2 regions of the Microbispora sp. H10949 genome follow, and region 2 is predicted to be linked to the other one. Evidence: predicted binding sites of a transcription regulator. Region 2 holds the regulator's gene; the other holds the start of a gene.

Region 1 (15,726 bases), on a different contig from region 2:
GACCTGCCCGAGGCGGCCGTGGCGATCCAGGTCTCCGGCACGTTCGGCTCACGCCAGGAGGAGGCCCAGCGGCTCGGCCGGGTGCTGCGTCCCAAGGCGGACGGCGGGGGCGCGCTGTTCTACTCCGTCGTCAGCCGGGACACCGTCGACCAGGAGTTCGCCGCGCACCGGCAGCGCTTCCTGGCCGAGCAGGGGTACGCCTATCACATCATCGACGCCGACGACGTGGGCCAGGAGGACCCGGCGAGGTGACCGGTGGACGCCGTGTCCCGGGGCACGCTTCCCCGGGAGCACGTCCACGGTGAAGATCGACGGACGCCTGTCAGATCCAGGAAATGCCTGCGGGCCGTGTCACCACATCACCCCCTCGCGCCTGTACCGACATCACGGTGCCGTGATGGCGGCAATACCCACTCAGTACGGCGAATCACGCAATATGCGCATTTTTCACCTTGTCCCTGGTTTGTCGGTAAAAAGCGGGAAGTGTTACCAATTCTTCGGTGTGTGAGCAAGTCGCTACAGAACGCGCTAAATAAACGCGACATACAGCAATAAAGCACCCCGACAGCACCGCGCCTGATCAGCACCGCGTTTGAGCAGCACCGCGTTTGAGCAGCACCGCGCCCGGCACCCTCGGCAACAGGGTGCCCCGGCGCGCCGACGCACCAGGCAGGCGTCCGGGGCACAGCACCTCGGAGCCTCCGGCGGTCCAGGCAACGGACAACCCGGAACGCCGTGCATCCGGAAGCCCCCGGCCCCGGCGTCCCGCGTGCGGCGGCTCAGCGAACGGCCAGGCCGCCGAAGAGCAGGACCGCCAGCGCCGCGATCCACGCCGCCACGGCCACGCCGTACAGGGACTCGCGACGGGCGAACCAGGCGAATCCCATCGTCCCCGCCGCGACGAGCGCGACCAGTTCGGACAGCGAGGCCACCGGCGCCAGCCGATCCGCGCAGTCCGGCGATGGCTCCAGACCGGCGCAGAAGGCCGGCCGGCTCCAGCCGCCGAAGACCGCGAAGCCCCACAGCGTGGCGAGCAACAGGCTCACCGCCGCCAGGATCGCGGGAGGAACCGACGTGCGCGTCACCCGCGTAGAGATACCCAGGCAGGCCGACGGCGACACGCTAGAGAAATACCGTTTCGGCATCAGGGCGCCCGTCGCTAAGCTCTTGTCCTTCCGCCTCTCGTCCTTCCCGCCTCCGTCCTGTCCGCTGCCCGTCTTCAGTCCTCGGTCCTGCCCTCGTCGTGTACGGAGGAGTTTTCGCATGCCTGAGAATGTGCTCGAAGCCGAGCGCGCCCATCTCGCGGCCTCCCGCGCCGCGTTGCGGGCGATGCGTGAACACGCGCAGTCGCTGTCCGCGGACGCCGCCGGCGACTGGGTGTCGCAGCAGGTGCTCCAGGGCCTGCTCGACCAGCGCGTGGCCGCCCTGGCGGACCACCCGGACACACCTCTGTTCTTCGGCCGCCTCGACCGGTCGGCCGGCGACGACCTGCCGGACACCATCCACGTCGGCCGCCGGCACGTCCACGACGACAGCAGCCGGCCCCTCGTCATCGACTGGCGCGCGCCGATCTCCCGCGCCTTCTACCAGGCGAGCCCGTCCGACCCGATGGGCGTCGCGTTGCGCCGCCGGTTCGGCTACCAGGGCGGCGACCTCACGGCGTACGAGGACGAACCGCTGGACGGCCGGACGCTCGGGCAGAGCAGGCTCCTCACCGAGGAGATCGAGCGGCCCCGCACCGGCCCCATGCGGGACATCGTCGCCACCATCCAGCCCGACCAGGACGAGATCGTCCGCGCGGACCTCGGCGTGACCGTCTGCGTGCAGGGCGCCCCCGGCACCGGCAAGACCGCCGTCGGCCTGCACCGCGCGGCCTACCTGCTGTTCACGCACCGCGAGAAGCTGGCGAGGTCGGGTGTGACGATCGTCGGCCCCAACCGCGCCTTCCTGGCGTACATCTCCTCGGTCCTCCCGGCTCTCGGCGAGGTGAAGGTCGACCAGACGACCGTGGCGGGCGTCCTCGGCGAGCACGCGCATCCCGAGGACGCGGCGGTGGCGGCCGTGAAGGGCGACGCCCGGATGGCGGAGGTCCTGCGCCGCGGCCTGTGGCTGCACGTCGTCAAGCCGGTCGAGGGTGTGCTCGTCACCAAGGGCGTGAACCGCTACCGCGTGCCCGACCACGAGGTCCGGGAGATCGTCGCCTCGCTGCGCGGCACGACGAGGTACGGCCCGGGCCGCGCGATGCTGGCCCAGCGGCTCGCGCACGCCGTGCTCGTCCAGATGGAGCGCCGCGGCGAGTCTCCCGACGACCGTACACAGGACGCGGTGGCCCGCTCGAAGCCGGTCAGGGCCGTCCTCGACGCCGTGTGGCCCAGGCTGACCCCTCAGCAGGTGCTGCACCGCCTGCTGTCGGACGCCGAGTTCCTCGCGAAGGCCGCCCGGTCGGACCTCTCCGCGGAGGAGCGGGAACTGCTGCTGTGGCCCAAGCCGTACAAGTCGCACCGCTCGGCGAAGTGGACGGCCGCCGACGCCGCCCTCCTGGACGAACTCGGCGACCTCATCGAGCGCACCCCCTCTCAGGGCCACCTCGTGGTGGACGAGGCGCAGGACCTGTCGGCCATGCAGTTGCGCGCGCTCGGGCGGCGCTGCCGCACCGGTTCGGCGACCGTGCTCGGCGACCTCGCGCAGGGCACCACGCCCTGGTCGGCGCGGTCGTGGAAGACCGTGCTCGACCACCTCGGCCAGCCCTCGGGGGAGGTCACCGAGCTCACGCTGGGCTTCCGCGTGCCCCGCGAGATCCTCGATTTCGCCGCGCGGCTGCTGCCCTCCGTCGCGCCCGATCTCGCCCCGCCCCGCTCCCTGCGTCCCGGCGCCGGGTCGCTGTCCGTACGGCAGGTGCCCGACGTCGCCGCGGCCCTTCCGGAGACCGTGCGGGAGACGCTGGACCGCGAGGGCTCGATCGGCGTGATCGCGGCGGACGCGGCCGTACCGGCTCTCTCGGCCGCACTGGACACCGCCCGCGTGCCGCACACGGTGCTCGGCCCCGACGCGACGGGCGACGACCGGGTGCTGCTGGTGCCGGCCACGCTCGCCAAGGGCCTGGAGTACGACCACGTGATCGTGACCGAGCCCGCCGGCATCGTGGCCGCCGAGGACCGGGGGCTCGCCCGCCTCTACGTCGTCCTCACCCGGGCCGTGACGTCCCTGACCATCCTGCACGCCCACGATCTGCCCCCGGAGCTGACATGAGTGAGGAGCCGGCATGAGCGAGGTCACCCTGCGGTACGGCGGTCCCGGCGACGTCGACGCCGTGCTGCGGTTCTGGCTGGAGGCCGCGGAGAACACCGACCGGCACGACGACGCCGCCAAGGTCGCGGCGCTGGTCGAGCGTGATCCCGAGGCGCTGCTGATCGCCGAGATCGGCGGCCGCGTGGTCGGCACGCTCATCGCGGGCTGGGACGGCTGGCGGGCGAGCCTCTACCGGCTCGCCGTCGACCCCTCCGAGCGGCGCAAGGGCATCGGATCGCAGCTGATCCGGGCCGCCGAGGAGCGGTTCCGGAAGTACGGCGCGTTCCGGGTCGACGCGATGGTCCTCAACGACAACGCCCTGGCGCACCACGCCTGGACGGCGGCGGGATACACGATGCAGACCGACTGCGCCCGCTGGGTCAGGCGCCTCACCTGAGCCGTGGGGATCAGTCGTCGATCGCCTGGTAGAGCGTGGTCCAGAAGTCGTGGATGAGCCGCGCCGAGTCCGGGGTCGACATCCCGACCTGGGTGAGCAGGATTCCGGTGAGCTGCTCGTCCGGGTCGGCATAGGTCGAGGTGCCGCTTCCGCCGTCCCAGCCGAACTGGCCGACGGACGCGTAGTCGCCACGGTAGGTGCGCACCGCCATCCCCATGCCCCAGCCGCCGTGCTGCCCCTGGCCGAAGGACACATGGACGTTGTCGGCGGCCATGGCGGTGCGGGCGGCGTTCTGCTCGGGAGTGAGGCGGTTGGTGGTCATCAGCTCGACGGCGGGCCGGGACAGGATCCGTTCGCCCCGGTGCCTCCCGCCGTTCAGCAGCATCCGGAAATAGGCGTGGTAGTCGTCGACGGTGGAGACCAGCCCCCCGCCACCGCCCTGGAACGCCGGAGGCCGGCTCCACCGGCCCCCCTCGGCCTCGTCCCACACGGTGAACTCTCCGGTCCCGGGGTCGGGGGCGTAGAGGGTCGGCAGCCGGTCGATCTTGTCGGCGGGCACGTGGAAACCGGTGTCCTTCATCCCCAGCGGCTCGAAGACGCGTTCCCGCAGAAACGTCTCGAACGACCGGCCCGTGACCCTGGCGACGAGCACGCCGAGCAGATCGCTGCTGATGTGGTACTGCCAGCGCTCTCCGGGCTGGTGCATCAGCGGAAGCGTGCCGAGACGGCGGATCCACTCGTCCGGCTCGGGCATCGGCACCGGCAGGTCGGGCGTGAGCCCCTGCTCGAAGACCGCGCCCATGATCGGGGTGCCGAGCGACGTCATGTCCATGCCGAGCCCGAACGTGGAGGTGAGCAGGTCGCGTACGGTGATCGGCCGCCGCGCCGGCACGGTGTCGTCCAGCGGGCCGTCGATCCGCTTCAGCACCCGCCGGTCGGCCAGTTCCGGCAGCCACTGCTCCACCAGGTCGTCCAGCCGCAACCGGCACTCGTCGAGCAGGACCATCGCCGCCGCGACGGAGACCGGCTTGGACGTCGAGGCCATCCGGAAGATCGTGTCGCGGCGCATCGGCGCGCCGCCGTCGTGGCGCATCGTCCCGATCGCCTCGACGTGCGTCTCCTCGCCCCGGCCGACCAGGGCGACGAGCCCGGGAATCCGTCCCGAGTCGACGTGCCGTGCCAGCACCTCGCGCAGTCTGCGCAGCCCCGCCGCGGAGAAGCCGCCGTTGCCGTTTCCCATCATGAACCGCCCTATCCAGCGTTGTTCGCGAATCCCTGAACGCTCGCAAAGCTACATTGCATTCACAAAGTAGTCAACAAACTTTCCGGAAGAACGCCCAGATAGACCAGGTGTCACTGCCCTTTATTGCAATGACTGTGGCACTGAATGCAATAGGTGGACGGCCCATGCTTTGCAATGGGCTCAGGGTGAATGCATACTGTGCGGCGGGTGTGCGGGCGCGGAGCCGCGCATGCCGGCAGACAGGAGACGATTGCCGTGCCCGGAGGCAGACTCACCAACGAGGACCGTCAGCACATCGCCGCGGGGCTGGCCGAGGGACTCGGATACGCGGAGATCGGCCGGCGGCTGGGACGCCCCGCCTCGACCATCATGCGGGAGGTCACCCGGAACGGCGGACCGGACGACTACGGGGCAGACCGGGCGCACGAGGCCACGCGGCACCGGGCGCGCCGCCACAGGCAGGCACAGCCGCCGACGCCGCCGGTCCCCGACGGCGGCCATGGGCGTGATCCCCAGGCGGTGCGGGACTTCACGGAGTCCTTCACCGCCCTCCTCGTGGAGCAGGGGCTGCCCCGGATGGAGGCCAGGGTGCTGACCTGCCTGTACGTCACCGATTCCGGCGCTCTCACCGCCGCCGACCTGGTTGAGCGGCTTCGCGTCAGCCCGGCGTCGGTCTCGCACGCCGTCGCCTTCCTCGAACAGCAGGGAATGCTCAGGCGGGAGCGGGTTCCCGGCGCGCGGCGTGAACGCTATGTCATCGACGACGAGATCTGGGTGCGGTCCATCCTCGCCTCTCTGCGGATGAACGAGGCCCTGGCGGCCGCGTCACGGCGCGGAGCCGGGATTCTCGGGGCCACGACCCCGGCGGGCGCCCGCTTCGGGTCCTCCGCCGAACTTCTCGCCCTCGTGAGCGAGGCCTTCCGGCAGGTCCTGAAACAGTGGCGGCAGGGCTGACCGCCCGGCGCCCATACACGTGGGGAGACCGGGCGCAAGGGAAAGGGCGGCTCCCCCGAGGGGGAACCGCCCTTCCTGGTGAAGCGGGAGAGCAGGACTCAGAAGTCCATGTCGCCGCCGCCGGGCATGGCGGGGGCCTTCTCCTTCTCGGGCTTCTCGGCGATGACGGCCTCGGTCGTGAGGAACAGGGCCGCGATGGACGCCGCGTTCTGCAGCGCCGAGCGGGTGACCTTGGCCGGGTCGATGATGCCCGACTCGAACATGTTGACGTACTCGCCGGACGCGGCGTTGAGGCCCTCGCCCGCGGGCAGGTTGCGGACCTTCTCCACCACGACGCCGCCCTCGAGGCCGGCGTTGACGGCGATCTGCTTCAGCGGCTCCTCGAGCGCCTTGCGGACGATCGCCGCGCCGGTCGCCTCGTCGCCGTTGACCTCCAGCTTGTCGAACGCGTTGGCGCCGGCCTGCAGCAGGGCCACGCCACCGCCGGGGACGATGCCCTCCTCGACCGCGGCCTTGGCATTGCGGACGGCGTCCTCGATGCGGTGCTTGCGCTCCTTGAGCTCGACCTCGGTCGCCGCGCCGGCCTTGATGACGGCGACGCCGCCGGCCAGCTTGGCGAGACGCTCCTGGAGCTTCTCGCGGTCGTAGTCGGAGTCGGTGCGGTCGATCTCGGCGCGGATCTCGTTCACGCGGCCGGAGATCTGCTCGGCGTCACCGGCGCCGTCGACGATCGTGGTCTCGTCCTTGGTGACGACGATCTTGCGAGCGCGGCCGAGCAGGTCGAGGGTGGCGTTCTCCAGCTTGAGACCGACCTCCTCGGAGATGACCTGGCCGCCGGTCAGGATCGCGATGTCCTGCAGCATGGCCTTGCGGCGGTCGCCGAAGCCGGGGGCCTTGACGGCCACGGACTTGAACAGGCCACGGATCTTGTTGACGACCAGGGTCGCCAGGGCCTCGCCCTCGACGTCCTCGGCGAGGAGGACCAGCGGCTTGCCGGACTGCACGACCTTGTCGAGCAGCGGGAGCAGGTCCTTGTTCGCCGAGATCTTCTGGTTGGCGATGAGGATGTAGGCGTCCTCGAAGACCGCCTCCATACGCTCGGGGTCGGTCACGAAGTAGCCGGACACGTAGCCCTTGTCGAAGCGCATGCCCTCGGTGAGCTCCAGCTCCAGACCGAAGGTGTTGCTCTCCTCGACGGTGATGACGCCTTCCTTGCCCACCTTGTCCATCGCCTCGGCGATGAGCGCGCCGATCTCCGGGTCGGCGGCGGAGATGGAGGCCGTGGAGGCGATCTGCTCCTTGGTCTCCACGTCCTTGGCGAGCTTCGACAGCTCCTCGCTGACGCGCTCGACGGCGGCCTCGATGCCCTTCTTCAGCGACATCGGGTTGGCGCCGGCGGCGACGTTGCGCAGACCCTCGCGGACCAGCGCCTGGGCGAGCACGGTGGCCGTCGTCGTGCCGTCACCGGCGACGTCGTCGGTCTTCTTCGCGACTTCCTTGACCAGCTCGGCGCCGATCTTCTCCCACGGGTCCTCGAGCTCGATCTCCTTGGCGATGGAGACACCGTCGTTGGTGATCGTGGGGGCGCCCCACTTCTTCTCCAGCACGACGTTGCGGCCCTTGGGGCCGAGGGTCACCTTCACGGCGTCGGCGAGCTGGTTCATACCGCGCTCGAGACCGCGCCGGGCGTCCTCGTCAAACGCGATCATCTTGGCTGCCATTAGGCTAGACCTCCCAGTAGCAGGGTGTCTTCAACGGACCGAGCCGACGCCCGCGACGGCGTGGACCCGCTATCCCTGCGCGAGCCCCATCGCCCCGATCCCGGTTGTTGTCACTCTCGACCTCAGAGTGCCAAACAAGTATTTAGCACTCTACCCCCGAGAGTGCAAGCGGAAGCCACTCTGACCAGCTTGGACGAGGTTCCCGAACACCCGGACGAGCCCGGACGAGCCGAAGGCCCGGCCCGCGGAACGCGGACCGGGCCTCCAATGGTCGCTTGACGGGATCAGACGGCCCGTACGGCCTCCGCCTGCGGGCCCTTCTGCCCCTGCGTGATGTCGAACTCAACCCGCTGACCCTGCTCGAGGGCCTTGTAGCCGTCCATCATGATTGCCGAGTAATGGACGAACACGTCCTTCCCACCGTCTACCGCGATGAAGCCGTAGCCCTTGTCCGCGTTAAACCATTTGACGGTGCCCTGCGCCACTTCCGACTCCTCTTGCTGGGCTGGGGACCACACCCAAGAAGCCCCCGGTTTTGTCGATCGTCTTCGACCATACCCGTGTCAAGGCGTAGAACAACAGAGTCAATCCGCAAACTACTACGGCGCGTTCGCTCAAAGCGGTACAGACGATTATTCACTTTTCTACCGAAAGGTTGAGAGCTTCACCATTCGCTCTGGCGACATCTCACTTCCCCGGCGAGAGAAGTGCATGTCAGGTGCCCGGCGGCGGTGTCGCGGCTCAGCCCCCGGCGACGGCGGGGATGACCGAAATCTGTACCCCGTCCGGCGTGGCGGTGTCCAGCCCATCGGCGAAACGGACGTCCTCTTCTCCGACATAGACGTTGACAAAACGCCGGATCTTGCCCGTCTCATCCAGGATTCGACCTCCGATGCCCGGATAGTCCGCATCCAGCTTCTGCAGGACCTCACGGAGCGTTCCCCCCTCCCCGCTTACCTCCGCGACGCCGTCGGTGTACGTCCGCAGAATCGTCGGAATCCGCACGGAAACGCTCATTGTTCACTCGCTTTCGTTGCTGCCGATGGGCCTGTGATAACGCTTTCAGTTGGCGAATGCCGCACGGAAGGCGTCGAGGGAGGGACGGATGACCGCGGTTGGACGGGCCTGCTCGGCCACCGCGTCAAGTGTCTTGAGACCGTCGCCGGTGTTCAGCACTACGGTTTCGGCCTCGGGGTCGAGGCGGCCCTCGCGCACGAGCTTGCGCAGCACGCCGACCGTGACGCCGCCCGCGGTCTCGGCGAAGATGCCCTCGGTCCGGGCCAGCAGGCGGATCGCCTCGACCACCTCGCCGTCGTTCACGTCCTCCACCGCGCCGCCCGTACGGCGGGCGATGTCGAGCACGTACGGCCCGTCCGCCGGGTTGCCGATGGCCAGCGACTTGGCGATGGTGTCCGGCTTGACCGGCTGCACCACGTCCTGCCCGGCCTTGAACGCGCGGGAGACCGGCGAGCAGCCCTCGGCCTGCGCGCCGAAGATCCGGTACGGCCGCTCCTCGACCAGGCCGAGCTTGATCAGCTCGCGGAAGCCCTTGTCGATCTTCGTGAGCTGCGAGCCGGAGGCCACCGGGACGACGATCTGCTCGGGCAGCCGCCAGCCGAGCTGCTCGGCGATCTCGTACGCCAGCGTCTTGGAGCCCTCGGCGTAGAAGGGCCGGAGGTTGACGTTGACGAAGCCCCACTTCTCGCCCAGCTCGTCGCCGATGAGCTCGGAGCAGAAGCGGTTCACCTCGTCGTAGGTGCCGTCGATGGCGACCAGGCGGCCGCCGTACACGGCGGCCATGGTGACCTTGGCCGGCTCCAGGTCGGCGGGGATGAAGACGCAGGAGTCCAGCCCGGCCCTGGCCGCCGCGGCGCCCACCGCGCCGGCGAGGTTGCCGGTGGACGAGCACGAGAGGGTGTGGAAGCCGAAGGTGCGCGCGGCCTCCAGCGCGATCGCGACGACCCGGTCCTTGAAGGAGTGGGTCGGGTTGCCGGAGTCGTCCTTGACGTGCAGCGACCGCAGCCCCAGCTCGGCCGCCAGCCGGTCGGCCCGCACGAGCTTGGTCCAGCCGGGCTGCAGGTTGGGCTTGTCCGCCACCCCGGCGGGGACGGGAAGCAGGGAGCGGTACCGCCAGATGTTCGCCGGGCCCGCCGCGATGTCCTCCCGGCGGACCTCTCCGAAGTCGTACGCCACCTCGAGTGGGCCGAAACACTCCGTACAGGCGAAGACCGGGCCGAGGTCGTAGTGGGCGCCGCACTCGCGGCAGGACAGACCGGTGGCGGGGCCGAAGTCGGTGGCGGTGGTGGGGGTCGCGGTGCTGATGTGCGCCATGAAGCGAGGCCTTTCCCTCATCTTCGCTCGCGACCGCCCTGGCCGCGAGCCGGAATTGGCACCTGTCCCGGCCGGGCCTCGTGGGCACGAGTTCGACACCGGGGAGGTTGCCGGGGCTTCGCAGGGCCGGTCCCTCCACCCCTCTGGATGAGCATCTTCAGTTGTGGGACCTTCGAAAAAGGTCCTCCAGCACTGTACCCCGGCGTCCCCTGTGTCCGTTCCGCCGTCTCGGATGGCGAGACGGTTTGTATCAGCCGTAGGCCTCGCCGAGCGCGCTCTGCACGTACTTGCGCGCCTGGTGTATCCGGGACTTGACGGTGCCGAGGGGAATGCCGAGCTGGTCGGCGACCTGGGAGTAGTCGAGCTGGCAGATGTCGCGCAGCACGAGCGCCTGGGCGAGGTCGGGCCGCTCGGCCTCCAGCGCCTCCATCGCGTCGAGCAGGTCGAGCCGCGACCCCGCGATGACGCTCACCCGCCGCGGGTCCGGCCGCTGCTCGGGCAGCTCCTCCGCCTGCTCGGACGAGCGCCGCTTGAGCGACCGGTAGGTCGTCCTGGCGCAGTTCACGGTCACGATGTGCAGCCAGGTGCTGAACTTGGCCCGGCCCTCGAACCGGGCGATGTTGCGGGCCACGGCGAGCAGCGTGTCCTGCGCCGCCTCCTCCGCGTCCTGCCGGTACGGTAGTAGCCGCTCGCAGTGCCGCAGCACGTCGGGCTCGATGCGCCGCAGCAGCTCACCGAGGGCGCGGTGATCTCCCCGGGCGGCCGATCCGGCCAGCTCCTCGGTGACGTCGTCCAGTGCCATCCCGTTCCAGCCCTCCCGCGATCGGTTGACATCCTATTGATGGAGGTCCGCTTTTATTAATCTTCCGGCATGCGCGCCCGCTCTGATCGAGGGGAAACCCCAATGAGCAGCTCCGTCCTGATCGCGTCCAACCGGGGCCCGGTGTCCTTCACCCTGTCGGAGGACGGCGGCCTGACCATGCGCAGGGGCGGCGGCGGGCTCGTGTCCGGGCTGTCGGACGTGGTCAGGGACACCGACGTGCTGTGGGTCTGCGCGGCGCTGTCGGACGGCGACCGCGGGGCGGTGCGGCAGGCGCCGGGGGGCCGGCTCGACCGGGCGTTCGAGACGGGGCCCATCCGCATGCTGGACATCCCGCCCGCGGTCTTCCACCGGGCCTACAACGCGGTGGCGAACTCGACCCTGTGGTTCGTCAACCACCTGCTCTACAACACGCCCTTCTCCCCCGAGTTCGGCACCCGGTTCGCGCGTGAGTGGGAGTCGTACCGCACCTACAACGGCGCGTTCGCGCTCGCGCTGGCGGAGGAGGCCACGCACCGGGCCCGCGTGATGGTGCAGGACTACCACCTGACGCTCACCCCCGCGATGCTCCGGGTCGAGCGGCCCGACCTGCGCATCGGCCACTTCTCGCACACGCCCTGGGCCCCGCCGGAGTACTTCGCGCTGCTGCCCGAGGACGTCGCGGCGGAGGTGCTGTCGGGCATCCTCGGCGCCGACCACGCCGGCTTCCTCACCGCCCGCTGGGCGCGCGCCTTCATGGACTGCTGCGCCGCCCTGCTCGGGGCGCGGGTGGACCACGCGGCCCGTACGGTGACCTGGGGCGGCAGGACCACCCGGATCGGCGTGCACCCGCTCGGGGTGGACGGCGACGCGCTGCGGGCGCGGGCGGCCGAACCGGACGTCGAGTCGCACATGGCGGCGATCAGGGACCACGTCGGCGACCGCAGGCTGATCGTGCGGATCGACCGCACGGAGCTGTCCAAGAACATCGTCCGCGGCCTGCGGGCCTACCAGGAGTTCCTGGAGGGCCATCCCGAGTGGCACGGACGGGTGGTCCATTTGGCGTTCGCCTACCCCTCCCGGCACGACCTGCCGGAGTACCGCGAGTACACAGCGGCCGTGCAGCGGTGCGCCAAGGAGATCGAGGACGAGTACGCCACCGAGGACTGGGACCCGCTGATCCTCAACGTCAACGACGACTACCCGCGCTCGCTCGCGGCGTACCGGCTGGCCGACGTGCTGCTCGTCAACCCCGTCAGGGACGGCATGAACCTGGTGGCCAAGGAGGGCCCGATCCTGTCGCCCCGGTGCGCGCTCGTGCTGTCCCGCGAGGCGGGCGCGGCGGCCGAGCTCGGCGCCGACTCCCTGCTGGTCAACCCGTTCGACGTCACCGCCACGGCGGCGGCGCTGCACGAGGCGCTGACGCTGCCGGAGGAGGAGCGCCTCGACCGCGGCCTGCGGCTGCGGGAGGCGGCCACCGCGCTGCCGCCGCGGCGCTGGTTCGACGACCAGATCGCCGCGCTGCGCTGAGACGCACCGGCGACGGCGGCGGCGCTCAGTTCCAGGTGGCCTTCTTGAGGATCCCGTCCAGGCCCGGGGTGTTCCACTGGTCGACGATCAGGATCTTCGACGTGGGCAGATACCACTCGCGCTGGCTGTAGCGCATCTTCACCCTGAACTTCTTGTCGACGCAGGTCCCCGCCCACGCGTGGTAGTCCGCTCGGTGACCCGCCCCGACCTTCCGCAGCCCCTTGCCGGCGAGCTTCATGGTGCCCTTGTACAGGCGGACGGTCCTCGGGCAGACCGAGACGTCGGTCGCGGGATCGAACCCGTACCTGGGGTTGTAGGACTGGAACGTGTGGTTGCCGATCTTGAGGGCCTTCGGGCCCAGCACCCAGAAGCCGTGGCACCCCGCGTCACGGAAACCGAAGTCCATGGTGCCGAGACTGGGGCACGAGCCGGTGACGACGCGGGTCCAGTCCGTGCCGGCCTGGACCGCCTTCCACGACGCGGGGATGGTGAGGGTCAGGCCCTTGCGCAGGTGGACCTGCTTGGTGCCGCTCGCGGACGCCGCGGAAGGAGCCGCCAGGGTGGCCGTCAGCACGGCCAGCCCGGCCGCCGCGGTCGCAATGGTCTTTCCGATCATGTCTCCTACGGTAGGCCAGGCCACTTGGAGACGACTTGCGGGGCGATGCCGGCGAGAGGTCAGTGCCAGGTGGCCTTCCTGAGGGTCCCGTCCAGGCCGGGGGTGTTCCACTGGTCGACGATCAGGATCTTCGACGTGGGCAGGAACCACTCCCGCTGGTGGAAGTGGGCCTTGACCTTGAACTTCGTCATCGTCACGCACGGCCCCGCCCAGTCGCGGTAGTAGGCCTTGTGCCCCGGCCCGACCTGGCGCAGCCCCTTCGCGACGAGCTTGGTCTGGCCGATGTAGAGGTTCTTCCGCACCGGGCAGGGCCCGACGTCGGTGGCCGGATAGAACGGCCCGTCCGGCGTGTACGCGTTGAACAGCTCATGGCCGATCTTGATGGCCTTGGGACCCAGGACCCAGAAGCTGTGGCACCCCGAGTCGCGGAAGCCGTAGTCCGCGGTGCCGCGCGTGGGGCACGAGCCGGTGATGACGCGGGTCCAGTCCGTGCGGACGGCGTCGACCCGCCACGAGGCGGGGATGGTGAGCGTGAGGCCCTTGCGCAGGTGTACCTGCCTGGTGCCGCCGAGGTCGCTCGCGGACGCCGCCGCGGGAGCCACCAGGGTGGCGGCCGCGAGGGCGGCGGTCAGCACGGCGAGCCCGGCCGGGATGGTCTTCCGGTTCATGTCCGGAACGTTAGACCTGCCCGCTTGCAGACCGCTTGCCAAGCGATTCCACCAGGTCGCCGAGGAGGGCCACCACGCCGTCGGGGCCGTCCACCACCAGGTCGGCGCGTTCCGCCAGCTCGGTCACCTCGGCGGACCCGCTGCACACCCGTACGCCGGGCAGGCCGGCCTCCTCGACCGCGGCGAAGGCCGCGAGGTCGCCGAGGTCGTCGCCGGCGAACATGACCGAGCGTGCGCCGCGCTCGGCGAGGAAGGCCGACAGCGCCCGGCCCTTGTCCATGCCGCCGGGCCGCAGTTCCAGCACCATGCGGCCCGGCTCGACCGCGAGCCCGGCCTCCCCGGCCAGCGCCGCGACCGGTCCGCGCAACTCCTCCAGGGCCGCGGCGGGGTCGGCGCACCGCCGGGTGTGCACGGCGACGGCGTGGCCCTTGTCCTCGATCCACGCGCCCGGCAGCCCGGCCACGAGATCGGGCAGCCGGGTCCGTACGAGGTCGAGCCCCGGCGGCGGTGGCGGGGCGGTCACGCGGCCGTCCTCCCAGCGTTCGAGGCCGTAGTGACCGAGGATCACCAGGCCGGGCACGTCCCCGAGCGACGGCCCGCCGGGGACCTCCCCCAGGCCGATGGCCGTCAGGGGCGGCCGGCCGGTGACGACGACCACGGCGCGTACGAGCGGGGCGAGCGCGGCCAGCACGCCCGGCACCGCGGGGTGCACGCGGGCGGCGGCGGGGTCGGGGACGATCGGGGAGAGCGTGCCGTCGTAGTCGAGCCCGATCACGGCGCCTGCCGGGTCGGCGACGATCGCGTCGAGTCCTGGGTGCGCGGGCAGTGTCATGGCCTCGTTCCGGAGAAGTGGTCGGGACGCTTCGGCGCGCCGTGCGGGGACGGTGAGCGGGTGTCTCAGGGGTGCATGCCGAACCTGCGGGCGGAGCGGTCACGCCGCCGGCCGGCCCTCATCCGGCGCAGTCGCTTGACCAGCATGGGGTCGTGCTCCAGCGCCTCCGGCCGGTCGATCAGCTCCCCGAGTAACTGGTAGTACCGGGTGGCGGAGACGCCGAAGGCCTCCCTGATCGCCTGCTCCTTGGCGCCCGCGTACCGCCACCACTGACGCTCGAACGCGAGCATCTCGCGGTCGCGGTCGGAGAGGTCGAGCCCGTCGCCGCCGGTCGGTTCGGTGTCCATCCGCTCCTCCTCGATCGGCCGCGAGCCCGTCCCTCATGGTAAAGGGACGCACGACGTTGGACGACCCGGGGTGTGCAGAGGAGAGCGGCCGACGTAGTGTCACGTGGTGTGAGCTCTGTAATCACGCTTCTTACCGACTACGGGCTGGAGGACGGGTTCGTCGCCGCGTGCCACGGCGTGATCGCGGGCATCGCACCGCAGGCTCGGATCATCGACGTGGGTCACCTCGTTCCCGCCGGGGACGTGCGGCGCGGCGCGGCCATCCTGGCGCAGACCCTGCCCTATCTGCCGGCCGGCGTCCACCTCGCCGTCGTCGATCCCTCCGTCGGCGGCAACCGCCGCCCGGTCGCGGTCGAGGCGGGCGGGCGGGTGTTCGTCGGCCCGGACAACGGCGTCCTGTCGTGGGCCGTCCGGGCCGCCGGCGGCGCCGACGCGGCCTACGAGATCACCAACAGGGAGCTGTTCCTGGCCAACGTCTCACCGACCTTCCAGGGACGCGACCTGTTCGCCCCGGTGGCGGCGCACCTGTGCGCCGGCCGGGCGGTGGCCGACGTGGGACCGCCGATGCCGGTGGACCGCCTGGTGACCCTGCCCGCCCCGACCTGCCGCCTGCGGGACGGCGCGGCGGAGGGCGAGGTGCTGTCGGTGGACCGGCACGGCAACGTCCAGTTCTCGATCACCGCGACCGACCTGGCCGAGATCGGCGTACGGCTCGGCGACACCCTGGCCGTGTGGCTGGGCCGTCGCCAGGTCGCGGTGCCGTACCGGGAGACCTTCACCGCCGTGCCGCCGGGCGACCTCGTGGCGTTCGCCGACTCCGCCGGCCTGGTCGCGATGGCGATCAACGCCGGGGACGCCGCCGACCGCCTGGGCCTGCCCCCGGGCGCGCACGTACGGCTGTCGCCCGGGCGCTGACCCGGCGGCGGGTCTCCTACTCGGCGTTGACCACGTCGCGGGCCTCCGCGAAGTGGCAGGCGCTGGGATGCGCGCTGCCCGGGCG
Region 2 (15,726 bases):
CATCTCCGCGGCCCTCCAGGCGGTCGCCGTCGCGGACGAGCAGGTCAAGGGTGGCGGCGCCGACCCGGGGTACGCGCTGGAGAAGGCCATCCACACGATCGTCGCCAGCCGCACCGCCCGCTGACGCACTCGCGGGCAGAGCCGATCGAGCGACCCCCGCCCCAGCGCGACGCCGACGTCACCGCCCGAAGCGGCCGTCACGGGGCGAAGCTGCCAGCACCGGGCGAAACTGCCGTCACCGGGGGAAGAAGGCGCGCGAAGGGCGGGCGCCGGAAACGCGAAAACGCCGCATCTCCCGATCAGGGAAGATGCGGCGTGCGCTCGGTGCGGAACTACTTGGCGCCCTGCAGAGCCGCGGCGCGCTTGGCGATCGCGGACTTGCGGTTGGCGGCCTGGTTCTTGTGAATCACGCCCTTGCTGACGGCCTTGTCGAGCTGCCGGGACGCGGCCTGGAGCGCGACGAGGGCGTCGTCCACGTTGCCCTGGTCGGCAGCCTCGCGGAACTTGCGGACCGCGGTCTTCAGGGACGACTTGACGGCCTTGTTGCGCAGCCGGCGCTTCTCGTTCTGCCGGTTCCGCTTGATCTGGGACTTGATGTTCGCCACGAAGAAAGCCTCAGTGTTAAGTCTTGGTCGGATGGGGCGCGCGGGCTCGTGAGAGGGCGCGCCACACGCAGTTGGACAGGATACCAACAGCCCGGGCCATCGCTCAAATCCGCGACGGCGGGCCGCCCTGTGTTCATGCTATCGCGGCACGACGGCCGTGGTCCGCACATCGGCCCGCCCGAGCGACTCGGCGGATCCTCCTCCGGCTCCTCCGCGCACCCAGGCGGTCTCGTACTCCCTCCAGTCCTCCTCCGTGGCCGCGAAGTCGACGTACAGGGCCAGGCCGAACTCGGTGCGCGGCCCGTGCTCGCCGAGCGCCAGCCGGGCGCCCTCGGCCGCTGCCTCGACGCTCTCGGCATAGTCGAGGTACGCGATGCCGTGGTCGTGGTAGGCCGGAGCCCCGATGAGGAGGGTCTTGTCCTCGGGCACGAGATCGAGGGCGAGCGAGGTCTGCCGTGCGACGTAGCCGCCGTACAGGGACGGCAGGGGCGTCCCGGAGTCATACGTCATGATCGCGACTTGGTCGGTCAGGCCGACGACCTGCCGGAAGTAGTCCGGCGTCCAGTACTTGTCGTGTCCGATCGCCAGGGCGGTGGGGGCGCGCATGCCGGTCAGCGGCTCGATCTGCTGGGTGGCGACCGACAGGAGCCGGGCGCCGATGGCCTGCCGCGTCTCCCGCAGCACGCCGAGGAACGGCCCGTCCCCGTCGGAGACCGGCTCGAAGTCGTAGTGGATCCCGTCGAAGCCGAGGGTGACAAGGTCACGGGCGCCCGCCACGATCCGGGCCCGCGCCGCCGCGTCGGCCAGGCTCAGGTGGGCCTTCCCGTTGTCGTTGACCGTCTGGCCGAGCCAGGCCGACACCCGGACACCGGGCAGATTCTTGCGCCACCATTTCAGGAAATTTCCGGCGTTGGCGTAGCGGTCGGGCGGCAGGGTCCCGTCGTACTTGAACGGCCCGCTGTGGACGTACACGTCCCTGATCCCGCTCGCGCGCAGCCGTACGGCGAGGGCCCGGACGTCGGCCTCCGTGCGGCGGCCGTCCACCCAGGCGTGGCCCATCCACAGGGCGTCGTGCCCGGTGGTCCGCGTCCAGGCGGCGGGTGTCCCGGCGAACTGGACGCGCAGCGCGGCCGCCGCCGCGAGGCCGAGCGCGAGCGGAACGGCCGCGACGAGGGCGGTCCAGCGGAGAACGCGTCTGATGGTCCGTCTGGTGGTCAAGGCAAGCACCCGGACATGCCACCATGGAGGGTGGCTGGTCCGCCAGCCGAGAGAGGGCCCGCCGAGCGCGAGGCGAGGGCGGCCCGATCGACCAGCAGTCACTCGAAACCTGTATGACCACACCCTGTTGAAACGGACTCCGGTGCGCACTCAGCCTGGCCAGACCGACCCCGCGTTGATCCGCAACTTCTGCATCATCGCGCACATCGACCATGGCAAGTCGACACTCGCCGACCGCATGCTGCAGCTCACCGGCGTCGTGGACGACAGGTCGATGCGTGCGCAGTACCTCGACCGCATGGACATCGAGCGGGAGCGGGGCATCACGATCAAGTCGCAGGCCGTGCGGCTGCCCTGGAACGGCCACGTCCTCAACATGATCGACACACCGGGACACGTCGACTTCACCTACGAGGTGTCGCGCTCGCTGGAGGCGTGCGAGGGCGCGATCCTGCTCGTGGACGCGGCACAGGGCATCGAGGCCCAGACGCTGGCCAACCTCTACCTGGCCATGAACGCCGACCTGCACATCATCCCGGTGCTCAACAAGATCGACCTGCCCGCCGCGCAGCCCGACAAGTACGCCGAGGAGATCGCGGGCCTCATCGGCTGCGACCCCGGCGACGTGATGCGCGTGTCCGGCAAGACCGGTGCGGGCGTCAAGGAGCTGCTCGACCACGTCGTGGAGCACGTCCCGGCGCCCGTCGGCAACCCGGACGTCCCCGCCCGCGCGCTGATCTTCGACTCCGTGTACGACACCTACCGGGGTGTGGTGACGTACGTCAGGGTGGTGGACGGGCACCTGTCCAAGCGTGAGCGCGTGCTGATGATGTCGACGGTCGCCCAGCACGAGCTGCTGGAGATCGGCGTCATCTCGCCGGAGCCCATGCCGTCCGACCGGGGCCTCGGCGTCGGCGAGGTGGGCTACCTGATCACCGGCGTGAAGGACGTGCGCCAGTCGCGGGTCGGCGACACGGTCACCAACGCGCTCAAGCCCGCCGCGGAGGCGCTGGGCGGCTACGAGCATCCCAAGCCGATGGTCTACTCGGGGCTCTATCCGATCGACGGCGACGACTATCCCGAGCTGCGCGAGGCCCTCGACAAGCTGCGGCTGAACGACGCCGCGCTCGTGTACGAGCCGGAGACCTCGGCGGCGCTCGGCTTCGGCTTCCGCTGCGGCTTCCTCGGCCTGCTGCACATGGAGATCGTGCGGGAGCGGCTGGAGCGCGAGTTCAACCTGTCGCTGATCTCGACCTCGCCCAACGTCATCTACCGGGTGATCATGGAGGACGGCAACGAGCACGTCGTCACCAACCCCTCGGAGTTCCCGGCCGGCAAGATCGGCGAGATCTACGAGCCGGTGGTGAAGGCCACGGTGCTCGCGCCGGCCGAGTTCATCGGCGCGATCATGGAGCTGTGCCAGGGCCGCCGCGGGCAGCTCCAGGGCATGGACTACCTGTCGGAGGACCGGGTCGAGATCCGCTACACGCTGCCGCTCGGTGAGATCATCTTCGACTTCTTCGACCAGCTCAAGTCGAAGACCCGGGGGTACGCCTCGCTCGACTACGAGCCGTCGGGCGAGCAGGCGGCCGACCTGGTCAAGGTGGACATCCTGCTCCAGGGCGAGACCGTCGACGCGTTCAGCGCCATCGTCCACCGCGACAAGGCGTACGCCTACGGCGTGGAAATGGCCAAGAAGCTCAAGGAGCTGATCCCGAGGCAGCAGTTCGAGGTCCCGATCCAGGCCGCGATCGGCGCCCGCGTCATCGCCCGTGAGAACATCCGCGCGATCCGCAAGGACGTCCTCGCCAAGTGCTACGGCGGTGACATCAGCCGGAAGCGCAAGCTGCTGGAGAAGCAGAAGGAGGGCAAGAAGCGGATGAAGATGGTCGGCCGCGTGGAGGTCCCGCAGGAGGCCTTCGTCGCCGCCCTCTCCTCCGAGGCCCCGGACAAGACCAAGAAGTAACTCCCTGTCTGGTTTCATGACAACTTAATGGGATCGCGCGGAAACATGACCATCCGTTAACGTTTGGCCATGCGCATCCTCTCTGTGAACGTGGGCCGGGCCGTCGACGCGGAATGGGCCGGCGACCTCCGGCGTACCGCCATCGACAAGCGCCGCGCCGAGGGGCGTGTCGCCGTACACGGGAACGGCCTGGCCGGGGACGAGCGCGCCGACACCGCCAACCACGGGCACCGGGACCAGGCGGTGTACGCGTACGCCCGGGAGGACTACGACTGGTGGGAGCCCCGGATGGGCCGGGACCTGCGCGACGGCCGGTTCGGGGAGAACCTCACGACATCGGGGGCCGACCTGACCGGGGCGCTCCTCGGCGAGCGCTGGCGGGTCGGCACCGCCGTCCTGGAGGTCACCTATCCCCGCATCCCCTGTGTCGTGTTCCGGAACTGGCTCGACGAGCGCGGCTGGGTCAGGCGCTTCACCGAGGCGGGCCGCACGGGAGCGTACTTCCGGGTGATCGAGGAGGGCGAACTCGGCGCCGGCGACGAGATCGAGGTGCTGGACCGGCCCGCGGACGGCGTGACCATCGGCGAGGCGTTCCGGGCCTACCACGGCGACGGGGACCTGCTGCGGCGGATCCTCGCCCAGCCCGGCCGCAGCGACAAGTGGGACAGGGTCGCCCAGCGCGTGCTCGGAAGCCGCACCGAGGCCCCCGCCTCCTGATCACCACCGCGCCCTGATCGCCGGGCCCTCATCCCCACCTCTCCGGCCCGGTCGCCTGCCCGCCCGCGCGTCGGCGCCTCCTCGCCTGCCTCGGCCGTACGGTGTGACAGCGGGCGCGCGAGCACGTGAACCGGTCACCTCTCGCCGGACGGTCGGGAGGTGAAAGTTACAGCCGGTGCTCCACGGCCGGGCGGCCCGCCTCGGGCTCCCGCGCCCAGATCAGGCCGGTGCGGCCCGGCTCGTGCCCCGGCATCGCGCACACGGGTGTCTTGACCGTTCCCCGCGCATGGGATTGGCTCCGCGCCGTGGCGCCGTCCGCGGCCGCCACCGGATCTTCGCCAATGGGATACGCAATGGCCAGCACGTGATCGGCGACGATCACGGGCGGTTGTTAACGCTAACATCCCCGTCAGTTGAAGCGCACCCGCTGAGGAGCGATGCCGATGGACAGGAAACGCATCCGCACGACGCTGGTCCCCGCCGTCACGGCGGCGCTGGCCCTCGCGTCGGGCGCCGTGGCGCTTACCACCGTGAGCCCGGCGCAGGCACTGGAGAACGGGGTGGCCAGGACCCCGCCGATGGGCTGGAACAGCTGGAACACCTTCGGCTGCAACATCAACGAGTCGCTGATCAGAGGGATGGCCGACGCCATCGTCAACAGCGGCCTGCGTGACCTCGGCTACCAGTACGTGGTGGTCGACGACTGCTGGTTCAACCCCAACCGCGACTCGGCGGGCAACATCCAGGGCGACCCCTCCCGCTTCCCCAGCGGGATGAAGGCGCTCGGCGACTACCTGCACAACAAGGGCCTGAAGTTCGGCATCTACCAGGTGCCCGTGGACAAGACCTGCGCGCAGTACTTCAACAGCTATCCCGGCGCGACCGGCAGCCAGGGCCACGAGGCGCAGGACGCCCGGCAGTTCGCGGCGTGGGGCGTCGACTACCTGAAGTACGACTGGTGCTCCCCGAACGGCACGATCAACGACCAGGTGGCCACGTTCGCCAAGATGCGCGACGCGCTGAAGGCGACCGGCCGGCCGATCGTCTACAGCATCAACCCCAACAGCATCCACTCGAAGACCGGCCCCCAGCGCAACTGGGGCGACGTCGCGAACATGTGGCGCACCACCGAGGACATCACGAACAAGTGGGACACGGGCCAGACCAACGGCTATCCCATGGGCATCCAGAACATCGTGAACGTCACCGTCCCGCTCGCCTCGTACGCCGGTCCCGGGCACTTCAACGACCCGGACATGATGGAGATCGGCCGGGGCGGCATGAACGACACCGAGATGCGCAGCCACTTCGCGCTCTGGGCGATGATGGCCTCCCCGCTGATCGCGGGCAACGACATCCGCTCCATGGACTCGGCGACGCAGACGATCCTCAAGAACAAGAACCTCATCGCGATCAACCAGGACTCGCTGGGCCTGCAGGCCACCCAGGTGTCCAACGACGGCACCCGGCGCGTGCTCGCCAAGAAGCTCGCCAACGGCGACGTCGCGGTCGCCCTGTTCAACCAGGGCGGCTCGACCACCACGGTCTCGACGACCACCTCCGCCATCGGCAAGTCCGGCGGCACGGTGACGCTGACGGACGCCTGGACCAACGCGACCAGCACCACGAGCGGCACGATCTCCGCCAGCGTTCCGGCGCACGGCACCGTGGTCTACCGGGTCAGCAGTCCCGGGAGCAGCCCCAGTGCCAGCCCCAGTGCCAGCCCGAGCGCCAGCCCCAGTGCCAGTCCCAGTGCGAGCCCGAGCGTGAGTCCCAGCGCCAGCCCGTCGGCCTCGCCGTCGACGTCCCCGGTTCCCGGCGGATGCTCGGCGACGATCAAGACGATCAACAGCTGGGGCGGCGGCTTCCAGTCCGAGGTGACGGTTCAGGCGGGCAGCTCGGCGGTCAACGGCTGGACCGTGAAGTGGACCTGGCCGGGCGGCCAGACCATCAGCAGCCTGTGGAACGGCCGGCAGAGTGTGTCCGGTTCCTCGGTGACGGTCACCAACGAGTCCTACAACGGCTCGATCGCGGCGGGCGCGTCCACGACGTTCGGCTTCACCGCCAACGGCAGCGCGGCTACCCCCACCGCCACCTGCACCAGCCCCTGACCTCCTGACGTCACGACCTGGGGAGGGGGTGACCCCTCCCCAGGCCGGATCACCGCAGGACGGAGTAGAGGGCGGAGGTGAGGGAGGCTTTGGCGTCGTCCTGGTCGATGGACCACAGCATCGAGCCGCCGAGGCCCTTGAGGCGGATGTACGCGGCCTTCCGCAGCATGACGGCGGGGTCGTCGTAGGACCAGAACTCGTTGCCGTCGTAGAGCCACAGGGCGCCGGTGAGCAGGTCGCGGTAGCGCCTGCCGGGCTTGCCGGCGAGGTTCTTGTAGTCGTCGCTGCCGGCGGCCCAGGTGCCGGGTGCGGGGCCGGCGGCGGGGGCGTAGCGGCCGTCGCCGCCGGAGGTGACCCCGGTCCAGCCCTGGCCGTACGCGGGGACGCCGACGACGATCTTGCGGGCGGGCGCCCCGCGGCCGACGTAGTCGCGTACGGTCTGGTCGACGCTGTACTTGACCGGGCCGGGGTCGCGGCGGTCGGTGAGCAGGTTGGCCTGGTGCCCGGTGCGGTTCTCCCACGGCCCGTGCAGGTCGTAGCCCTGGACGGTGGCGAAGTCGAGCAGGCCGAAGACCTTCTTCACCTCGAAACCGGCGTCGATCTTGGCGGCGGCGGCCGGGAGGAAGGCGGTGAGTTCGGCGCGCCGGTCGTGGGCCCGCATCTGGCGGCGGAGTTCGGCCAGGAACAGGGTGAAGTTCTGCTTGTCCTCGGCCCGGATGACGTTGCCGTCGTTTCCGGAGGAGCCGGGCCATTCCCAGTCGAGGTCGATGCCGTCGAACACTCCGGCGGCGGCGCCGCCGGGCAGGCCGGGCAGGTCGCCCCTGAGCCACAGGTCGACGCACGAGGCGGCGAGCCGGGCCCGGGAGGCGGGGGTGAGAACGGCGTCGGAGAAGTACTTCGATCCGGTCCAGCCGCCGATGGAGATGAGGACCTTGAGGCCGGGGTGGCGGGCCTTGAGCTTCCTGAGCTGGCCGAGGTTGCCCTTGAGCGGCTGGTCGTCGGCGTCGGCCACGCCGTCGACGCTCTGCTCGGCGGGCACCGGGCGCTGCCAGTCGGCCCACGGATCGGCCGAGTAGCAGGTGCCCTCGGGGCCGACGAAGCCGAAGGCGTAGTTGAGATGGGTCAGCTTCGCCGCCGCGCCGCTGGCGTCCACGTCACGCACGTGGAAATTCCGGCCGTAGACCCCCCACTGGATGAAGTACGCCACCCGTTTGTAGCGGTCCCCGCCCGTCGTGGCCTGGGCCTGGGCGGGCGCGAGCCCGGCGGCCAGGGTGGCGGCGACCGCCACGGCGAGGGTCCTTCTCATGAGCACGCCGGCCTCCCGGGCACAATTTATAGGAAAGTTTCCTGTAAATTGCGCCGATCGTAGACCCCTCCGATCACCCCGTCAACGGCACCGCGCGAGTGACGGCAGACTGGAGGCGTGCCTTCCGTGCTTCCCGACGGCGATCCCGTCCCCGCGAGCGGCGCGCTGCCGCCCGGAGCCCTCGACGGGCTCGGCTCCCGTCCGTTCGGCTTCTACGTGCACGTGCCGTTCTGCGCGACGCGCTGCGGCTACTGCGACTTCAACACCTACACGGCCGCGGAGCTGGGGCCGGGCGCCGCGCAGCGGGACTACGCCGCCACCGCGATCGAGGAGGTGCGGCTGGCCCGGCGCGTGCTCGGGGACGCCGCGCCGCCGGTCGAGACCGTCTTCTTCGGCGGAGGCACGCCGACCCTGCTGCCCGCCGCCGACCTCGTACGGATCCTGGACGCCGTCGGCGAGGAGTTCGGCCTGCGGCCGGGCGCCGAGGTGACGACCGAGGCCAACCCCGAGTCCGTCGACCCGGCCTACCTGAAGGAGCTGCGGGAGGGCGGCTTCACCCGGATGAGCTTCGGCATGCAGAGCGCGGGCGAGCACGTCCTCACCGTCCTCGACCGGCGGCACACCCCCGGCCGGCCCGCCGAGGCCGTACGGGAGGCCCGCGCGGCCGGGTTCGAGCATGTCAACCTCGACCTGATCTACGGCACGCCGGGGGAGAGCGACGACGACTGGCGGGCCTCGCTCAAGGCCGCCCTGGCGGCCGGTCCCGACCACGTCTCGGCGTACTCCCTGATCGTGGAGGACGGCACCCGGCTCGCCGCCCGCATCCGGCGCGGCGAGCTGCCGATGCCCGAGGACGACGTGGCGGCCGACCGCTATCTCATCGCCGAGGAGACCCTGACGGCCGAGGGCCTGAGCTGGTACGAGATCTCCAACTGGGCGGCGGGGGACGAGGCCCGCTGCCGCCACAACCTGCTCTACTGGACCGGCGGCGACTGGTGGGGGGTGGGCCCGGGGGCGCACAGCCATGTCGGCGGCACCCGCTGGTGGAACGTGAAGCACCCCGCCGCGTACGCCGCCCGCCTGGCGGACGGGACCTCCCCGGCGCACGCCCGGGAGGTGCTGACGGCGGAGGACAGGGCCGTCGAGCGCGTCATGCTGGAGCTGCGCCTCGCCTCGGGCTTCCCGCTCGCCGACCTCGCCCCCGAGGCGCGTACGGCCTGCGCGCGGGCGCTGGGGGACGGGCTGCTGGAGACCGAGGCGTTCAAGGCGGGCCGGGCCGTCCTCACGCTGCGCGGCCGGCTCCTCGCCGACGCCGTCGTACGCGACCTGACCCCTTGATCCGGCTGATCCCTCAGTCCGGCTGATCAGGGGCGGTGACGAAGTCGATGAGCTCCTCGACGCGGCCGAGCAGTTCCGGCTCCAGGTCGGCGTAGGTCGTGACCCGGCCGAGGATGTGCCGCCACGCCTCCTGGGGGTCCATCCGCCAGCCCAGCGCGGCGATCACGCCCTCCTTCCAGGGCACGCCGCGCGGCACGTCCGGCCACGCCTGGATGCCGAGTGCCCGGGGCTTGACCGCCTGCCAGATGTCCACGAAGGGGTGCCCCACGACGAGCACGTCCGCGCCGGAGACCTGGGCCGCGATGCGGCTCTCCTTGGAACCGGGCACCAGGTGGTCGACGAGCACGCCCAGCCGCCTGCCCGGCTCCGGGCCGAACTCCCCGACGATCGCGGGCAGGTCGTCGACGCCCTCCAGGAACTCGACGACGACCCCCTCGACGCGCAGGTCGTGTCCCCAGATCTTCTCGACCAGCGCGGCGTCGTGGACGCCCTCGACGTAGATGCGGCTCTCCTTGGCGACCTGGGCGCGCAGCCCCTCGACCGCGATCGACCCGGAGGCGCTCCGCAACGGGCCGGACGGCCGGGCCTGGGGACGGACCAGCGTCACCGGTCTGCCGTCGAGGAGGAACCCGGCGGGGGTCAGCGGGAACACCCGCCGCCGCCCGAAGCGGTCCTCCAGCGTCACGGCCTCCTTGTCGCAGTCCACCACCGCGCCGCAGAAACGGCCCTCGGCGTCCTCGACCACGAGGTCGGGCTCGGCCGGGATCTCGGGGATCTGCCCCCGCCGTGGCCGCCGCCAGTCTCCGGAAAGCACGTCCCGCCCGTACATGCGGGGAACGCTAGCAAATCCCGGGCCGCCAGCCCGCCGGTTGCGCCCGGATTCACGGCGTGTTGCCCCTGATCGTCTGCTCGTTATCGCACGCCGAGCGGTGGTAGCCGTACACTTGGCACTCGGGAACACAGAGTGCCAGAGTCGGTGTTTCCAGGGCACAGGGAGGTGACACATTGCTCGACGACCGCAAGCTCGCCGTCCTGCGCGCCATCGTCGAGGACTACGTGTCCACCAACGAGCCGGTGGGGTCCAAGGCCCTGGCGGACAGGCACAACCTCGGCGTCTCCCCGGCGACCATCCGCAACGACATGGCGGCGCTGGAGGAGCAGGGCTACATCACGCAGCCGCACACCAGCGCCGGGCGGGTCCCGACCGACAAGGGATACCGCCTGTTCGTGGACCGGCTGTCGCAGATCAAGCCGTTGTCGGGGGCGGAGCGCAGGGCCATCGAGACGTTCCTCGCCGGGGCGGTCGACCTCGACGAGATCGTCATGCGCACGGTACGGCTGCTCGCGCAGCTCACCCGGCAGGTGGCCGTCGTGCAGTATCCCTCGCTCACCAGGTCGTCGGTCCGCCACGTGGAGATCGTCCCGCTGGCGGAGCGCCGGGTCATGCTGGTGCTGATCACGAACACCGGGCGGGTCGAGCAGCGGGTGGTCGATCTGCCCGAGGCGCTCGCCGAGGACCGGATCGCGAACCTGCGCTCCGTGCTGAACGGCTGCCTCGACGGGTGCTGGCTCTCTCAGGTGCCCGAGACCGTGGCCGGCATCCCCGAACGGCTGCCGCCGGAGGAGAGGCCGGTGGTGGCGACCATCATGTCCGTGCTCCTGGAGACGCTCGTCGAGCGGCACGAGGAGAAGATCGTCTTCGGCGGTACGGCCAATCTGGCGGGCGCCGACTTCAGCGTCGGCCTGCGTGACGTGCTTGAGGCGCTGGAGGAGCAGGTCGTGCTCATGCGCCTGCTGGGCGAGACCGGCGGGCTGTCCGAACTCACCGTCAGAATCGGATCCGAGAATCCCTACAGCGGGCTGCGCGGCACCTCTATCGTGGCCGCCGGATACGGTTCGGGCGACAAGGAACTGGCCCGGCTTGGAGTGCTGGGCCCGACACGAATGGACTATCCGGTGACGATGGGTGCGGTGCGCGCGGTGGCGCGGTACGTGGGCCAGATCCTGGCGGGGTCATAAGTGTCCAACGACTACTACGCGACCCTTGGCGTCCGGCGCGACGCCAGCCAGGAAGAGATCAAGAAGGCGTATCGCCGTCTCGCCCGTGAGCTGCATCCGGACGTCAACCCCGATCCGGAGACCCAGGAGCGGTTCAAGGAGATCAACCAGGCGTACGAGGTGCTGTCCGACGCGGGCAAGCGCCGCATGTACGACATGGGCGCCGATCCGTTCGCGAGTGGCGGCGGGCCGGCCGGGGCGGGCGGCTTCGGCGGGGGCTTCCCGTTCAGCGACATCATGGACGCCTTCTTCGGTTCCGCCGGCGCCGCGAGGGGTCCCCGCTCGCGTGCCCGCCGCGGCCGCAACGCCACCATCCGGGTCGAACTGGACCTGGCGGAGTCCGCCTTCGGCACCACCCGGGAGATCGTGGTCGACACGGCCGTGGTCTGCGACGTCTGCCAGGGCTCCGGGGCGGCGTCCGGCACCCACCCCGACACCTGCGACATGTGTCACGGGCGCGGCGAGGTCTCCCAGGTCACCCGCTCGTTCCTGGGCCAGGTCATGACGTCGCGCCCCTGCCCCCAGTGCGGCGGGTACGGCAGCGTCATCCGGCACCCCTGCATGGAGTGCTCGGGCGAGGGACGGGTCAGGACCCGGCGCACGATCAAGGTGCGGATCCCGGCCGGCGTCGAGGACGGCACGCACATCCAGCTCGCGGGCGAGGGCGAGGTCGGGCCGGGCGGAGGCCCTCCGGGCGACCTGTTCCTGGAGATCGTCGAGCGGCCGCACCAGATCTTCGAACGCCGGGGCGACGACCTGCACTGCACCGTCCAGATCCCGATGACCGCCGCCGCGCTCGGCACCGTCCTGTCGATCGACACCCTCGACGGCGCGGAGGCCATCGACGTGCGGCCCGGCACCCAGGCCGGTCAGGTCATCCCCCTGTACGGCAAGGGCATCCAGCGGCTCAACGAGACCGGCCGGGGCGACCTGCTGATCCACGTGAACGTCGAGACGCCGACCAAGCTCGACCCGCAGCAGGAGGAACTCCTGCGGGAGCTGTCGAAGCTGCGCGGGGAGGAACGGCCGCCCGGCAAGTTCTCCCCGGGCCAGCAGGGCTTCTTCTCCCGCCTGCGGGACGCCTTCAACGGCCGGTGAGGCCGTGAGCGTTCCCGTGTTCCTGTCGGAGGCGGCCGGTGAGACCGGGGACACGATCGTCCTCGACGGGCCCGAGGGGCGGCACGCCGCGTCGGTGCGCCGCCTGCGGGCGGGGGAGCGGGTCGACCTCACCGACGGCGCGGGCCGGGTGGCCGAGTGCACGGTGACGTCGGCCGGCAAGGACGCGCTGACCGCCGCGGTGCTGCGCCGCTACGAGGTGCCGCCCCCGCGGCCGAGGCTGGTGGTCGTGCAGGGGCTGCCCAAGGGCGACCGGGGCGAGCTCGCGGTCGAGATGATGACCGAGGCCGGGGTGGACGTGATCGTCCCCTGGGCCGCCGCCCGCTGCGTCACGCAGTGGAAGGGCGACCGGGCCGGCAAGTCGCTCGCGCGCTGGCGGAGCACGGCGCGCGAGGCGGCCAAGCAGGCCCGCCGCTTCCACCTGCCGGAGGTGACCGAGCAGGCCACGACCGCGCGGGTCTGCTCGCTCGTCTCGGCGGCGGCGCTCGCGGTCGTGCTGCACGAGGAGGCCGCCGAGCCGCTGAGCCGCCTCACGCTGCCGGACGTCCCCGGCGACATCCTGGTGATCGTCGGCCCGGAGGGCGGCGTCACCGACGAGGAGATCGCCGGGTTCCGCGCGGCGGGAGCCGTACCGGCCCTGCTCGGCCCCACCGTGCTGCGCACCTCGACGGCGGGCGTGGCCGCGGCGGCCGTCCTCCTGGCCCGCTGCGGCCGCTGGTGAGGACCGTGATCGCCGGGAGAGGCCGTCAGGGGGTGGGGGTCTCGGCCGAGTAGGGCGTGGCCGTCTCCGTGGGCGGGGCGCTGGGAGTGGCCGAGGGCGTGGCGGTCGCCGTGGGCGGAGCCGACGAGGGGGCGGCGGTGTGCGTGGCCTGCGGCGGCGCGGGCTGCGTCGTCTGGACCGGCGGGCACGTCGCGGGCAGGGTCGGCGGGTCGGGGTCGACCACTCCGGCCCGTGCCGGGGGCGACGCGCAGGGGTCGGACGGCGACGGCGACGGCCTGGTGGCCGAGCCCGGACGGTGCGTCGGGGACGGGCTGGTCCGCCCGTGTGACGGGCTCGGGCTGGTGGTGACGATGATCACCACTCCGGGCCGCGAGGCGGCCCCTCCGGCGGGCGGGCGCGTCACGGTCGAGCTCTGCGGGTCCTCCTCGCGGGTGTCACCCAGCTGCGCGATGCCCGTGCGGTCGGCGACCTGCTCACGCAGGCCTGGGACGAGCATCACGACCGCGCCCGCCGCGATAACGGCTCCGGCGGCCGCGGCGCCCACCCGCAGCCACAGCACGTTCCGCAGGCCGCGCAGGCCCCGCTGGTCGATGCGCCGGCGGATGATGTCGAGTCCTTCGGGAGACGGCACGACCGAGTCCGCCTCCGCGCGCAGGGCACGGCGGAGCGACTCGCCGTACTCGTCGTCGGGCGGGAAGGTCATGAGAACTGCTCCAGTGCCATGCGTAGTGCGGCCATGCCGCGGGCCGTGTGACTCTTCACCGCGCCCTTGCTGATGCCCATCGCGTGCGCGATCTCGGCCTCCGACAGGTCGCCGTAGTATCGCAGCACCAGCGCCTCGCGCTGCCGGGTGGGCAGGCCGCGGAGCGCCTCGATGACGGCCGAGCGTTCGAGCTCGCCGATCGCGCCGTTCTCGGCGCTCGGGGCGTCCGGCAGGCCCTTCGGGGCGTACTTCTCGACGACCGCGCGGTGCCGCAGCACCGAACGCGAGCGGTTCACGACCGATTGGCGAAGGTAGGCCAGTGCCTTGTCGGTGTCCCTCAGGCGCCGCCACGCTCCATGCAGAGCGACGAAGGCGTCCTGAACGACCTCTTCCGCGCTGGCCACGTCACGGACCAGCAGCACCGCGAGACGCACCAGTGACCGATAGTGAGCGCTGTAGAGCGCCGTCACGGCCATGTCGGCATCCCACCCGACGGGCACCGTCCCCAACGACCTGTCGGCCACGAGGGTCTCGGTGGTCACGTCAATAGGACGCTCGTCATCCCCGGGGGGTTTACGTTCTTCCGAATCATTAGAGGGCATGGCCCAGCGGTGTCCTCGCGCGACACTAGGGGGGTTGTCTGGTGAAGTCTCGCACAACCACAGTAGCCGCGAGGATCATTGCCGTCATCAATCGTCGTCGGCGACCGTTAGGGTGAGGCGCGTGACCGACTGCCTATTCTGCAAGATCGTGGCCAGGCAGATCCCGGCGGACATCGTCCTGGAGACCGGGCGGGCGCTCGCCTTCCGCGACATCAACCCGCAGGCCCCGACACACGTCCTCGTCGTGCCCAAGGCCCATCACGAGAACGCCGCCGCCCTGGCCGCGGCCGACGACGGCCTCGCGGACGACCTGCTCGCGGCCTGCCACGCGGTGGCCGTCCAGGAGGGTGTGGCCGAGCCGGGCTACCGGGTGGTGTTCAACACCGGGACGGGCGCCGGGCAGACGGTCTTCCACGTGCACGCGCACGTGCTCGGCGGCCGGAGCCTCACCTGGCCCCCGGGCTAGGGACGCCCTAGTAGCATGAGAGGGAACCGAGGAGGCGATCAGGGCCGCAAGGGCCGCCCATGTCCGAGTCACAGCACATCAGCCAGACCCAGGCCAAGGTAGTCATCCCCGAGGGGCAGCCGATGGTCAGCCTCCTCGGGTCGGGTGACGAGCTGCTGCGGGTCATCGAGGGCGCTTTCAGCGCCGACATCCACGTACGGGGCAACGAGATCACCATCACCGGCAGTCCCGAGGAGAGCGGCGTCGTCGTCCGCCTCTTCGAGGAGCTGACGGAGCTGATCCGCTCGGGTGCCGAGCTGTCCCCCGACGCCGTCGAACGAAGCATCCACATGCTGCGGATGGCCACCGACCGCCCGGCCGAGGTCCTGTCCCTGGACATCCTGTCCTCCCGGGGCCGGACCATCCGCCCGAAGACGGTCAACCAGAAGCGGTACGTCGACGCGATCGACAGTCACACCATCGTCTTCGGCATCGGCCCCGCCGGCACCGGCAAGACGTACCTGGCGATGGCGAAGGCCGTGAAGGCCCTGCAGAACAAGCGGGTCAACCGGATCATCCTCACCCGCCCCGCCGTCGAGGCGGGGGAGCGGCTCGGGTTCCTGCCCGGCACGCTCTACGAGAAGATCGACCCCTACCTCCGGCCGTTGTACGACGCGCTGCACGACATGCTGGACCCCGACTCGATCCCCCGTCTCATGGCGGCCGGGACGATCGAGGTCGCGCCGCTCGCCTACATGCGCGGGCGCACGCTCAACGACGCCTTCATCATCCTGGACGAGGCGCAGAACACCTCGCCCGA

What was found. The regulator HrcA, encoded in region 2, represses chaperone genes, less so after heat shock. The targets are predictions, from matches to a motif close to TTGGCACTCTCNNNNNGAGAGTGCCAA.
Region 1: a site for HrcA is predicted at 7,711-7,737, ahead of groL (chaperonin GroEL). Genes of this name have one in related genera too.

The regions. Positions count from the first base shown of each region.
Region 1 covers NZ_JABBWZ010000015.1:135,438-151,163, forward strand. Annotated here, with positions in the region: gene HHX40_RS32225 (DNA repair helicase XPB) at 1-252, shown strand, start outside; gene HHX40_RS32230 (hypothetical protein) at 780-1,085, opposite strand; gene HHX40_RS32235 (HelD family protein) at 1,264-3,249, shown strand; gene HHX40_RS32240 (GNAT family N-acetyltransferase) at 3,263-3,685, shown strand; gene HHX40_RS32245 (serine hydrolase domain-containing protein) at 3,696-4,925, opposite strand; gene HHX40_RS32250 (GbsR/MarR family transcriptional regulator) at 5,184-5,882, shown strand; gene groL (chaperonin GroEL) at 5,981-7,603, opposite strand; gene HHX40_RS32260 (cold-shock protein) at 7,888-8,088, opposite strand; gene HHX40_RS32265 (MoaD/ThiS family protein) at 8,345-8,620, opposite strand; gene thrC (threonine synthase) at 8,666-9,934, opposite strand; SAM riboswitch class I at 9,949-10,088, opposite strand; gene HHX40_RS32275 (RNA polymerase sigma factor) at 10,185-10,736, opposite strand; gene HHX40_RS32280 (alpha,alpha-trehalose-phosphate synthase (UDP-forming)) at 10,839-12,263, shown strand; gene HHX40_RS32285 (hypothetical protein) at 12,289-12,879, opposite strand; gene HHX40_RS32290 (hypothetical protein) at 12,939-13,547, opposite strand; gene otsB (trehalose-phosphatase) at 13,558-14,379, opposite strand; gene HHX40_RS32300 (DUF3263 domain-containing protein) at 14,445-14,726, opposite strand; gene HHX40_RS32305 (SAM hydrolase/SAM-dependent halogenase family protein) at 14,835-15,641, shown strand; gene HHX40_RS32310 (ABC transporter ATP-binding protein) at 15,658-15,726, opposite strand, start outside.
Region 2 covers NZ_JABBWZ010000001.1:693,114-708,839, reverse strand. Annotated here, with positions in the region: gene holA (DNA polymerase III subunit delta) at 1-124, shown strand, start outside; gene rpsT (30S ribosomal protein S20) at 333-605, opposite strand; gene HHX40_RS03170 (glycosyl hydrolase family 18 protein) at 744-1,823, opposite strand; gene lepA (translation elongation factor 4) at 1,966-3,789, shown strand; gene HHX40_RS03160 (MOSC domain-containing protein) at 3,859-4,506, shown strand; gene HHX40_RS03155 (hypothetical protein) at 4,673-4,888, opposite strand; gene HHX40_RS03150 (cellulose binding domain-containing protein) at 4,950-6,617, shown strand; gene HHX40_RS03145 (glycoside hydrolase family 18 protein) at 6,667-7,923, opposite strand; gene hemW (radical SAM family heme chaperone HemW) at 8,041-9,261, shown strand; gene HHX40_RS03135 (DUF3097 domain-containing protein) at 9,275-10,090, opposite strand; gene hrcA (heat-inducible transcriptional repressor HrcA) at 10,267-11,280, shown strand; gene dnaJ (molecular chaperone DnaJ) at 11,281-12,417, shown strand; gene HHX40_RS03120 (16S rRNA (uracil(1498)-N(3))-methyltransferase) at 12,422-13,156, shown strand; gene HHX40_RS03115 (hypothetical protein) at 13,182-13,859, opposite strand; gene HHX40_RS03110 (SigE family RNA polymerase sigma factor) at 13,856-14,335, opposite strand; gene HHX40_RS03105 (histidine triad nucleotide-binding protein) at 14,583-14,927, shown strand; gene HHX40_RS03100 (PhoH family protein) at 14,987-15,726, shown strand, end outside.